Regions from separate parts of the Psychrobacillus sp. FSL K6-2836 genome, predicted to be linked through region 1. Evidence: predicted binding sites of a transcription regulator. Region 1 holds the regulator's gene; the other holds the start of a gene.
What was found. The regulator NrdR, encoded in region 1, represses ribonucleotide reductase genes. The targets are predictions, from matches to a motif close to AACACNATATATNGTGTT.

Region 1 (5,722 bases):
TTCACGCATACACAAACGATCAAAATAATCTAGACAATCCTCACAAAGATTTACGACGTGCACGTGCCTGTGGTCAATCTATCATTCCAACCTCAACAGGAGCTGCTAAAGCACTTACACTCGTATTGCCAGAGCTGCAAGGAAAGATTCATGGCATGGCATTACGTGTACCAACTCCGAATGTCTCTTTAGTAGATTTAGTAGTGGATTTGCAAAAAGATGTTACTGCAGAAGAAGTAAATGAGGCTTTCACTAAAGCATCTGAAGGTGCAATGCAAGGTATTTTAGGTATTACAATGGAACCACTAGTATCAATCGACTTTAACACTACTACACTATCAACAACTGTTGATGGCTTAACTACTATGGTCATCGGGGAACGCAAAGTTAAGGTACTTGCTTGGTACGATAATGAGTGGGGTTACTCTGCAAGGGTGGTTGACCTGACCAAAAAAGTAGCTTCATCCCTATAATTATTCAAGAGGCTGGGACAGAACCCCAAAACAGCATTTTTCTCTGTGAGAAAAATGCTGTTTTTTTGCTATGCTCAAAATTGATTTCCATTCCAGGGACGCTTTCCACGGGCGTGGCCTGAGCCTGTAGTCTCAGGCGTCACGCTATTCCCGTAGGAGTCGCCCCTCCACTCCAATCAATTTTATAAAATATCCATTATTTAGTAAAGGTTTCTCCTTATCCAATAAAATTTCTATTTCTGTCCTAGCCTCTTTATTATTTCTTGCATTATTTAATAAAACAACATATAATGAGAATCGTGTTACTTTACTTGTACACCGACTACTTAAAGGGTTAGGACCTCTTTGGACTAACTTTCCCCCGTGGTAGTCAACTTTGAGGTTAAAAATAAACTTATCAAAGGGGGAAACGGACATTGGAAACAATGGGACGTCACATTATTGCAGAACTATGGGAGTGCGATTTCGACAAACTTAACGATATGCAATTTATCGAGCAAACATTTGTTGATGCTGCACTAAAATCTGGTGCAGAAGTCAGAGAAGTTGCATTTCACAAATTTGCACCACAAGGTGTAAGTGGAGTGGTTATTATTTCCGAATCGCATTTAACGATTCACAGCTTTCCAGAGCACGGTTATGCGAGCATTGATGTGTATACATGTGGTGATTTAGATCCATCAATCGCAGCTAACTATATTGCAGATGCTCTTAATGCTGGAACACGCGAAACGTTAGAAATGCCACGTGGTATGGGACCAGTTAAAAAGCCTGCATCACGAATGACAGTTCAAGCGTAATAGATTTATACCTGACTGAGTGAGCAGAGGAAGCGATTCCTCTGCTTTTTCGATTTTATAGAAGAATATTGTTATAATAGATACATAAAACTACCGTAAAGAATTAGGAGAGATCTAAATGAGATGCCCAACTTGTCAATATAATGGCACAAAAGTTGTCGATTCTCGTCCTGTGGATGACAATAAGGCAATCAGAAGAAGGAGAGAATGCGAAGATTGTGGATTTCGTTTTACTACATTTGAAAAAGTAGAAGAGACACCACTAATCGTTGTAAAAAAAGATGGTTCACGAGAAGAGTTTAGTCGTGAGAAAGTGCTACGTGGGCTAATTCGTGCTTGTGAAAAGAGACCTGTCGCACTAGAGCAACTAGAAAATATTGTTTTCTCTATTGAAAAAGAATTACGAAGACTTGGTAATGCAGAAGTGAAGTCAGAGGACGTCGGAGAAATTGTCATGGACAAGCTTGCAGAAGTAGATGAAGTAGCATACGTTCGCTTTGCTTCCGTCTATCGCCAATTTAAAGATCTGAATGTATTTATCGATGAATTAAAAGAAATTCTAAAGAAAAATCCGTCATTATAAATAGAAGTATTAATAGAATGGCTACTTATGAGTTAACATTCTTTATTTTAACAAAATTTAAAGGAGTGTAGATACAATTGTCGATGTTATATAAAGAGCTACAGCCAGCAGATTTGTATATGATTCGCTTACCATATTCTTTTTCAGATTATGATCGGCAATTGTTGACTTTGTTTTATCAGCCGTTGGTTGGAGCAGAAAGCATTAGTTTGTATTTAACGCTTTGGGCAGATGGAGAACAAAGTGAGCGATGGTCGCATTACCAGCTGATGAATGTTCTCGGGATGCCGATCGGCAAAATTTTTCAAGCTCGTCTTGCTTTAGAGGCAATCGGTCTTCTACGTACATGGAAAAAAACAATGGATGAAGGTAATATATTCCATTATGAGCTTGCAGCACCATTAGATGCTGAGTCATTTTTAAAGGATCCATTACTATCCATGTTCTTGCTAAATAAAGTAGGAGAAAATTCATTTAAACAATTACGTAATCGTTTTATCCAAAATTCCAAGTGGAATGATGGTTTCACAGATGTTACCAGAACTTTTGTCGATGTATTTAAACCATCGACTAAAATGAATAATGCTGTATCTTATGATGACACTTTTGAATCGAAGGAAAGAAAATCTTCTGTTCCTTTTTATTACGACGAATTTGATTTTTCATTACTTCAAGAGGGTCTTTCCGAGCAATTAGTACCTAAATCAGCGATGACAATAGAAGCAAGAGAAGTAATTGCAAAACTTGCTTTTTTATATAGATTAAGCCCAGTGGAAATGCAAAAAGTTGTTATTCTTGCATTAGATGATGAACTACATTTATCAGAAGCGAGATTGAAAAAAGCATGTGCGGATTATTATAAGCTGACTGTCTCTAAAGTTGCTCCTGTAATTGAGAAGATTGAAAAGAAAGTTGTACCTTTGGAATCCACCGGACCTTTAACGAAGGAAGGTGAGTTGATCCATTATTTGGAGACAACGCCTCCCGTAACGGTACTAAAGGATATCGCGAACGGAAAAGAGCCGATTCTCGCAGATGTTCAGCTAGCTAATCATTTTGTAACTCACTTCAAAATGCCAATCGGAGTCGTCAATGTTTTGTTGCAATATGTATTACTACGTACAGACATGAAACTCACAAAAAATTATGCGGAGAAAATCGCTTCTCACTGGATGCGAAAAGATGTCAAAACAGCTAAAGAAGCAATGGAACTCGCTAGAAACGAACATGAACAGTATGTAAAATGGAAAAATGAAGGCTCTCCACAAAAAACATATACGAAAAAACCGTCCCGTGAGGAAAAAGTACCTGATTGGTTTTATAAGAAAGATGGGGAAACGAAGAAATCAACAGGGAATGCTACAAATGGAATTCAAAATATCGATGAAGAACGTCAAAAACTATTAGCGGAACTAGGTATATTGAAAAGGTAGGTGGCAAAAGTGGAACGTATAAATGAAACACTAAAAAGAGTTGTATCGCCTGAATTTACTACGCGACTAAACGATATGAAAAAGGAAGTTTTAGAAAACCCTAGAGTGCAGAATTTTCTAGAGGAAAACGCCTCAGAGATCAATAAGGAGATAGTCGACCGTAGTTTGAGTAAGCTATATGAATTTATCTCCCAATCTCATGATTGTGGCTCTTGTCCGACTTTAGATCAATGTCAGAATTACATGAAAGGGTATGAACCTAAACTAGTCCTTGATCGAAACTTGATAGATAATGATTTTATTCGTTGCAAACGAGGTATTATTGAAGACGAGCGTAGGAAAGTTATTTCTATGATTGATAGTATTCATATGCCTAAAGAGGTTATGGAAGCTAGTCTTGCCGGAGTGGACCTAGAGGATGGCAGTAGGGTTGTTGCAGTCCGTGCAGCTAAAGACTTTCTTAATGAATGGGAGCGTACAAATGTCCTACCAGCAAAAGGATTATACATTCACGGCAAGTTTGGTGTAGGAAAGTCCTATTTACTCGGTGCTCTCGCAAATGAGTTAGCAGCAAGACATATACATTCGGTAGTTGTGTATGTTCCGGAATTTTTTAGAGAAATGAAGCAATCCATCCAGGATCAGTCACTTGCGGAGAAAATCGAATTCGTCAAACGAGCTCCTGTTTTAATGCTAGATGATATTGGTGCTGAAACAATGTCTAGTTGGACCAGAGATGAAATCTTAGGGACAATTTTGCATTATAGAATGTCAGAACAACTACCAACTTTTATGTCTTCTAATTTCAACTATGACGAGTTGCAACATCATTTGTCTTTCACGCAACGCGGGGAGAAGGAAGTAGTAAAAGCTGGTCGAATCATGGAACGAATTCGAGCACTTACGACACCAATTTCGCTTCAAGGGAAAAATTGGAGAGAAATCTAAAGAATTAGGGATAGAAGCACGGAAAAATTGGATTTCATCTTGCATTTGATTTTTCTGTGGCGTATAATCATTTTCATAAGAATAAGTAAATGCGAGGAAGAGGACAACAATCAGTTTGTACGACTTTGAAGAGAGAGAAGCCTTGGCTGTAAGCTTCTTAAGTATCGGCAATCGATTTACCACCTCTGAGCAGTAATTGTGAATTTAACTAGCAATTACCGGTCACCGGCCCGTTAGCCGATGCAGAGCTTCGTCTATTTCATTTATCATTACTATAAGTAGTGGATAGACAGAAGAAGGGTGGAACCACGACTTGAACCTCGTCCCTTTTTAGGGATGGGGTTTTTTTATTGTTTTCACCTATTATAAAAGGAGTGTTCAAAATGGCAGAAATTATTAAATTGAAATTTCCAGATGGAGCAGTAAAGGAATTCCCTGTATCGACAACTACAGAAGAAATTGCTCAATCAATCAGTCCTGGATTACGTAAAAAAGCACTTGCTGGAAAACTAAGTGGAGTATTAATCGACCTTAAAACACCGATTACGGAGGATGGAGATATCGCAATTATTACTCCAGAATCTGACGAAGCACTAGAAATTTTACGCCACAGCTCAGCGCACTTACTTGCACAAGCAGTTAAACGTCTTTTCAAAGATGTTAAATTAGGTATTGGACCAGTTATCGAAAATGGTTTTTACTATGATATTGATTCACCGGTGCCAATTACTGCAGAAGACTTACCATTAATCGAAAAAGAAATGAAAAAAATTATTAATGAAAATATTGAAATCATTCGTCATGATGTTTCACGTCAAGTTGCTTTTGATAAATTTAAAGACGATGAATATAAAGTAGAACTTCTGGAAGCAATTCCCGAAGGAGAACAAGTTTCTATTTATGAGCAAGGAGATTTCTTTGATCTTTGCCGTGGGGTACATGTTCCATCAACAGGCAAGCTTAAGGAGTTCAAATTATTAAGTATCGCCGGTGCATACTGGCGCGGAAATAGTGATAACAAGATGCTTCAACGTATTTATGGTACTGCATTCTTTAAAAAAGAAGAGCTTACACATCATTTAAATATGCTAGAAGAAGCGAAAGAACGCGATCATCGTAAGATTGGGAAAGAGCTAGATTTATTTACAACTTCTCAAAAAGTAGGGCAAGGCTTACCACTTTGGTTGCCAAATGGTGCGACAATCCGTCGTGTTATTGAGCGTTATATTGTAGATAAAGAGCTAAAACTTGGCTATAAGCATGTATACACACCAGTGTTAGGTTCGAAAGAGCTTTACGAAACATCTGGTCACTGGGATCATTATCAAGATTCTATGTTCCCACCGATGGAAATGGACAACGAAACATTAGTGCTACGTCCAATGAACTGTCCACATCATATGATGGTATTCAAAAATGGTATGCATTCATACAGAAACCTTCCACTACGTATTGCAGAGTTAGGGACAATGCATCGTTATGAAA
Region 2 (5,722 bases), 280 kb from region 1:
TTTAGCCCTCATCTCATTATCAAAATAACTTCTCTGTATATTTTATCACAGTAAGTGAGGTCGGTAAATTTTTCATTTTCCAAGAGGGGTGTCTTGCGAATGAAAGATTGCTGATTCCATCACAAAACGAACGCCAACAATGACAATACATATAAATGGTATAGATATTCTTTTTATCGTTTTCTCTATAGAATCTGTATCTAGAATAATCCATTCAAGTGCAACTGCGATAAGGAGCCCCACTGCAATACTAGTTATGGACACGGGAATCTTGGCAAACAATAAAGAAACATAATATAGAAGAAAACAAACACCCCATATGATAAAAAACAAACTTATCCATTTAATATATACGTTGCTCTCTTTTAATAACTGAAATGTCTTCGCATATCCTATAGGATTCCATTTAATGAAATGGAAAAAATCCAGAAGCTTAAATAAAATGGTTGTTGTCAATGCTGCAACTAGACTAGTACTGATTGATAATCCTTTCATGTCAATCCTCCTTGTGTTTCCATAGTTTAAGCGAATGAACTAGTTATTAAACCTAAGAAAACAAAATAAAAGCACAAGTGATAGGGAGTTATCACTTGTGCTTTTATTATTCTGAGATTACAAGCCACATTTTAGTTGAGCATTACAGTTGGTGCATGTGTTACATCCACCCATTTCTTCTACTGTACCTTTACGACAAACAGGGCATGTGTTTCCAACTTCTGAACCAATTGTTACATTAGTTGAACGTAAGTCTTGAATTGTATCTATTAAAACGACATGTCTTTTTTCTACTTTTTCTTCTTTTGGATGATCTTCTAATGTATTTTCCTCTGCTTTTAACGTTAGTACTTGCGAGTCACGACTTCCATCGACATACACAGTACCACCCTTAGCTCCACCGCGATATAGACGTTCGTACACTCCTTCTACCTGTTCAACCGTATATCCACGAGGCGCGTTAACCGTTTTAGAAATAGAGCTATCAATCCAGCGCTGAATGATACATTGCACATCTGCATGTGCTTCTGGAGCAAGCTCCATAGCTGTAACGAACCAATTTGGAAGATTTTCTTCTTCAGCTGCTTCATTACGTTCTAAATATTCTTGTACAATATCTGCTTTTACTTCGATGAATTTACCTAAACGACCACTTCTATAATAAGTGAATGAATAATACGGCTCAAGTCCAGTAGAAACACCAACCATTGTTCCAGTAGATCCTGTAGGTGCAACTGTTAACAAGTGGGAATTTCGGATACCATTTTCTAAAATAGAGTTTCGAATTTCTTCTGGCATTGAACTCATAAATCCAGTTTCCGTAAATGCTTTACGCAAACGTTTTGTTTCCTCTTCTGTTTCACCAGTTAAGAATGGGAAGCTTCCACGTTCTACGGCAAGTTCCGCCGATGTTTCATATGCAGCAATCGCAATTGTTTTAAATATTTCGTCCACTAAAACGTTACCTTCATCCGAACCATACTCTTTTTCACAATAGATTAACAAGTCGGCAAGACCCATCACACCTAAACCTACACGTCTTTCGCCAAGTGCTTGTACTTTATTTTCTTCTAAGAAATATGGCGTCGCATCGATCACGTTATCTTGCATACGTACACCAACACGAACCGTTTCTTTCAACGCTTCATAATCCACTGTTTTCGTTTCCTTATTTGCAAATTGCGCTAAATTCACGGCAGCCAAGTTACATACAGAATAAGGTGCAAGTGGTTGTTCGCCACAAGGATTAGTTGCGACAACTTTTTGTCCGTATGCTGTTGCATTGGTTTTTTCATTAGCATTATCGATGAAGAAAACACCTGGTTCCGCTGAATAAGTAGCACAAATATTAATCAAATTCCATAGCTCTTTCGCTTTTACTGTGCGATAAGTACGAACTTCATAGCCCATGCTTTCCCACTCACGAACATCGCCAATTTTATGCCAATTTTCATTGTAGAAATTCATCTCTTCTGGTGAATAAGCTTCGGTTGCAGGGAAACGTAATTCAAAGTCGCCATCTTCTTCCACTGCCTTCATAAAATCATCTGTAAGCGTAACGGAGATATTTGCACCAGTCAAAAACTCGGAATTATGAACAGAATAAGTTCCGCCATCACGTAATTTTGTTTCCGCATCACGAATTATCTCATCATTAAATCCACCTAGACCTGGAATCGTTTTATAATTAATAATACCTTGATACATAGCTTCTTCCTGGATAGTAAGGGGTTTGAATTTAAGCTTGTCCTTCGCAAGTTGCTTAATCGTTTCATCATTTGTATTTTCAATCAAGAAACGTAGAATACGCGGATTTTGCATTTTAGAAATTATAAATTCTGCAATATCAGGGTGCCAATCTGCTAGCATGATCATTTGTGCGCCTCTCCGTGATCCACCTTGTTCAACAAGATGAGTCAGTTTAGCTATATCATCTAACCATGAAACAGAACCTGATGATTTTCCGTTCACTCCGCGAGCTAAAGTATTTCTAGGTCTTAGAGTAGAACCATTTGTACCAACTCCACCACCACGGCTCATAATTTCCATTACTTGCTTACGGTGATCACTGATCCCCTCACGAGAATCCGCAACGAATGGCATTACATAACAGTTAAAATATGTTACATCTGTTCCCGTTCCAGCACCATAAAGTACTCGTCCAGCTGGGATGAATTTCAAAGAAACTAGTTGTTTGTAGAATTTCTCGAACCATTCACTACGTTTTTCTTCTGTTTCTTCTACAGAAGCAAGTCCTGTTGCATTTCTTTTGGCAATTTGCTCGTAATAAACTTCAAGAGGTTTTTCAATGACACTTAAAGGACGAGTAATAATTCCAGACTCGATTTTAGCAGCATCGTCAATTGCACTTCGGTAATCTTCCTCGATCTGCACCTCAGCTGTTTTTGCTTGTTCGTTAATAGAGACGATATAGCCCAGTCCACGTGCTGGGAATTTAGGATCTTCTTTCACGGTTAGAACGACAAAATCGCCCGCTTTTAACGTTTTCTTTTCTGTATCCTTAAAAGAATAGCGATCAATCATGACAAGTCTCGACACACCTTTATGTGTAAGTGTCATATCTTGCGTGATAGGGTGAACTTGTGGAAATAATTGGATATCTTTGTTTAATGCTTCGACATTTAAAGTAAGTTTGGTTTCATTTTTGGTAGTTACCATTTACTCTTCCTCCTTTCTACAAATTGCGATTGACACAATATGTAGTGGTTTTATTCATAATACGACACAACATGTAGAAGGTAAAGCAAATAGATTAGGATTTTCTAAATAAGAACTAATTTCCTATATTTCAATTTTGCTATAAGACCTAATTACTTTTATTTTTTATAATTCCATTCATCATTTGCATACCGTGTCGATTCTAGTTCTTTTACGTAATCTTGCTGTTGTTGCGTTAATTTATATTCTACCAATTCAATATCCAATGCATCCGCAAATCCTTTTTTAAAAGCTGCTTTGCATTCTTCTATCGTTATCGGTTTTGGTATTATTTTGTTAATGGAAACAGCTTTTTGCGATAAGCTTTTACTTACTCTGTTTCTTACCGCTTCCGAAGCAAATTTAAACGTCTGAATTAATTTATCTTCATCGAGATCAAGTAAAATTGCACCATGTTGTAGAATAACACCTTTTTGTCTTGTTTGCGCACTACCAGCAACTTTTTTTCCTTCAACTACAAGTTCATACCAGCTTGGAGTATCAAAACATACTGCTGATTTTGGTTTTTTTAAATTTTCTTTTTGTTCATCTGTATTCGGAACAGAAAAATAAGCGTCTAATCCAAGGTTTTGAAACCCTAACAGTAAACCCTCACTAATAACACGATAAGCCTCTGTTACAGTAGCTGGCATACTCGGGTAGCTCTCCGTAACGATCACACTGTATGTAAGTTCATGTTCGTGAAGTACCCCTCTTCCTCCAGTTGGTCTACGCACAAAACCAAGTCCTAATCTTTTTACAGCATCCATATCAATTTCTTTTTCCACTGATTGAAAATAACCAATTGATAAGGTAGCTGGATTCCATTCGTAAAATCTTATAACCGGAGGAATAAGACCTTCACTATGCCAATCTAGTAGCGCTTCATCCATCGCCATATTGTAAGATGGACTACAGGGTCCAGAATTTATGAAGTACCATTTTGCTTTTTCCACCTGAATCTCTCCCTTCACAACGTGTTTCATTTTATCAAATAGATTGAATTGTATCTAGCACTTCTTTTATAATGAATAAGGAAACATAGAAAGGGGAAAGACCGTGTTAGAATTATTGTATTTTGTCATCGCTATACTTGTTGTACTTTTAGTCTATGCTGGAATCTCGGCATACCGTTTAAAGAAAATTGTTACTAACCTCACGCAAGAGCAATTCATTGAAGGCTATCGTAAAGCCCAACTGATTGATGTTCGTGAACCAAAAGAGTTTGATGGCGGACATATTTTGGGAGCAAGAAATATCCCTTCATCTCAATTTCGTCAACGCTACAAAGAAATCCGTCCAGATAAGCCAGTGTATTTGTATGATCAAAGTGGCGCAAGAAGTTCTCGTTCAGCAATGTTTTTAAAGAAAAAAGGATATACACAATTATTCCAGCTCCAAGGTGGGTTCAAATCTTGGACAGGTAAAGTTAAATCTAAGTAATATATAAGGTTCTTCTAATTTAAGAGGAACCTTTTTTCTTTCATCCATATTATTTTGGAGGGTTTAAATGCAAAAACATATATTATTTTCTCATGAAGAAAGTTATAGACATACTCACCCGCATTATGAAGACTTTGCTATTATTTCTAGACGAATGATTACCTTATTGAACGAACATACAAATGATAATTGGCAATCGATCGACATTGGCGAATCCATCCTCCAATTGGATGGAAACTTGTTAGAAATGATGGAAAAAGGCTTGCTACAATATGAAGTGTTATGTTCCATTTTCGAAACAAAGTCTCAAGGCAAAATTTCTAATAAGACTCTATTATCCTTCGAGAATAAATTAGAGGTTGTAGAAACCTTTGAAAATAATTTGATTTTATTTCCACAATATAATGTGGCATTAACCTTAGCATTTAACTATTCTGGCGGAAATACATGGCCAGAATATCAATTTTTTTCAACATCTGTTGAACAGGCACTAAATTTTTTACAAGAAATCAACGAAAAGCTACGACAATTATTAATGCAGTCCGTTACTTATCTTGTTGATACGGAAAATGGTGTCCAGCGTAGAAATTACGGAGAGCAAGCAGCTGTTAGTAGAGAAGATGTCCTCCTAGCAGAAAGTATTAAACAGGATATTTTTCGCTCGATTGATGAATTTTTTAAAAAAGACGGACATTTTTTCAAAGATTACGGACTTCCCTACAAACGCGGAATCCTCTTATATGGAGCTCCGGGTAACGGGAAGACAACATTAGTAAAATCGATAACAGGCTCCACTAAAGCTCCAGTAGTCTATTGGCAGATTACAGAATTTACTGGTAGTCATTCCATCCAAGAAGTATTTGGTATTGTTACAAGACTAGCTCCTGCCATTTTAGTTATTGAGGATATAGATTCTATGCCAGAATACACTCGATCGGTCTTTTTAAACACGCTGGACGGCGCCCAATCCAGAGAAGGACTATTTATCATAGGGACAACCAACTACCCTCAAAAAATCGATCCTGCGCTTATTAATCGTGCCGGTCGTTTTGATCGAGCATATGAA

Region 2: the regulator NrdR is predicted to act here: its motif matches at 3,206-3,223, upstream of MKY37_RS19715 (vitamin B12-dependent ribonucleotide reductase).

Annotation. Positions count from the first base shown of each region.
Region 1 covers NZ_JBBOOM010000001.1:3,774,755-3,780,476, forward strand. The annotation lists gene MKY37_RS18260 (glyceraldehyde-3-phosphate dehydrogenase) at 1-473, shown strand, start outside; gene speD (adenosylmethionine decarboxylase) at 890-1,273, shown strand; gene nrdR (transcriptional regulator NrdR) at 1,392-1,856, shown strand; gene MKY37_RS18275 (replication initiation and membrane attachment family protein) at 1,940-3,289, shown strand; gene dnaI (primosomal protein DnaI) at 3,299-4,237, shown strand; gene thrS (threonine--tRNA ligase) at 4,621-5,722, shown strand, end outside.
Region 2 covers NZ_JBBOOM010000001.1:4,053,962-4,059,683, reverse strand. The annotation lists gene MKY37_RS19720 (hypothetical protein) at 73-495, opposite strand; gene MKY37_RS19715 (vitamin B12-dependent ribonucleotide reductase) at 613-3,174, opposite strand; gene MKY37_RS19710 (lipoate--protein ligase family protein) at 3,333-4,169, opposite strand; gene MKY37_RS19705 (rhodanese-like domain-containing protein) at 4,273-4,656, shown strand; gene MKY37_RS19700 (ATP-binding protein) at 4,724-5,722, shown strand, end outside.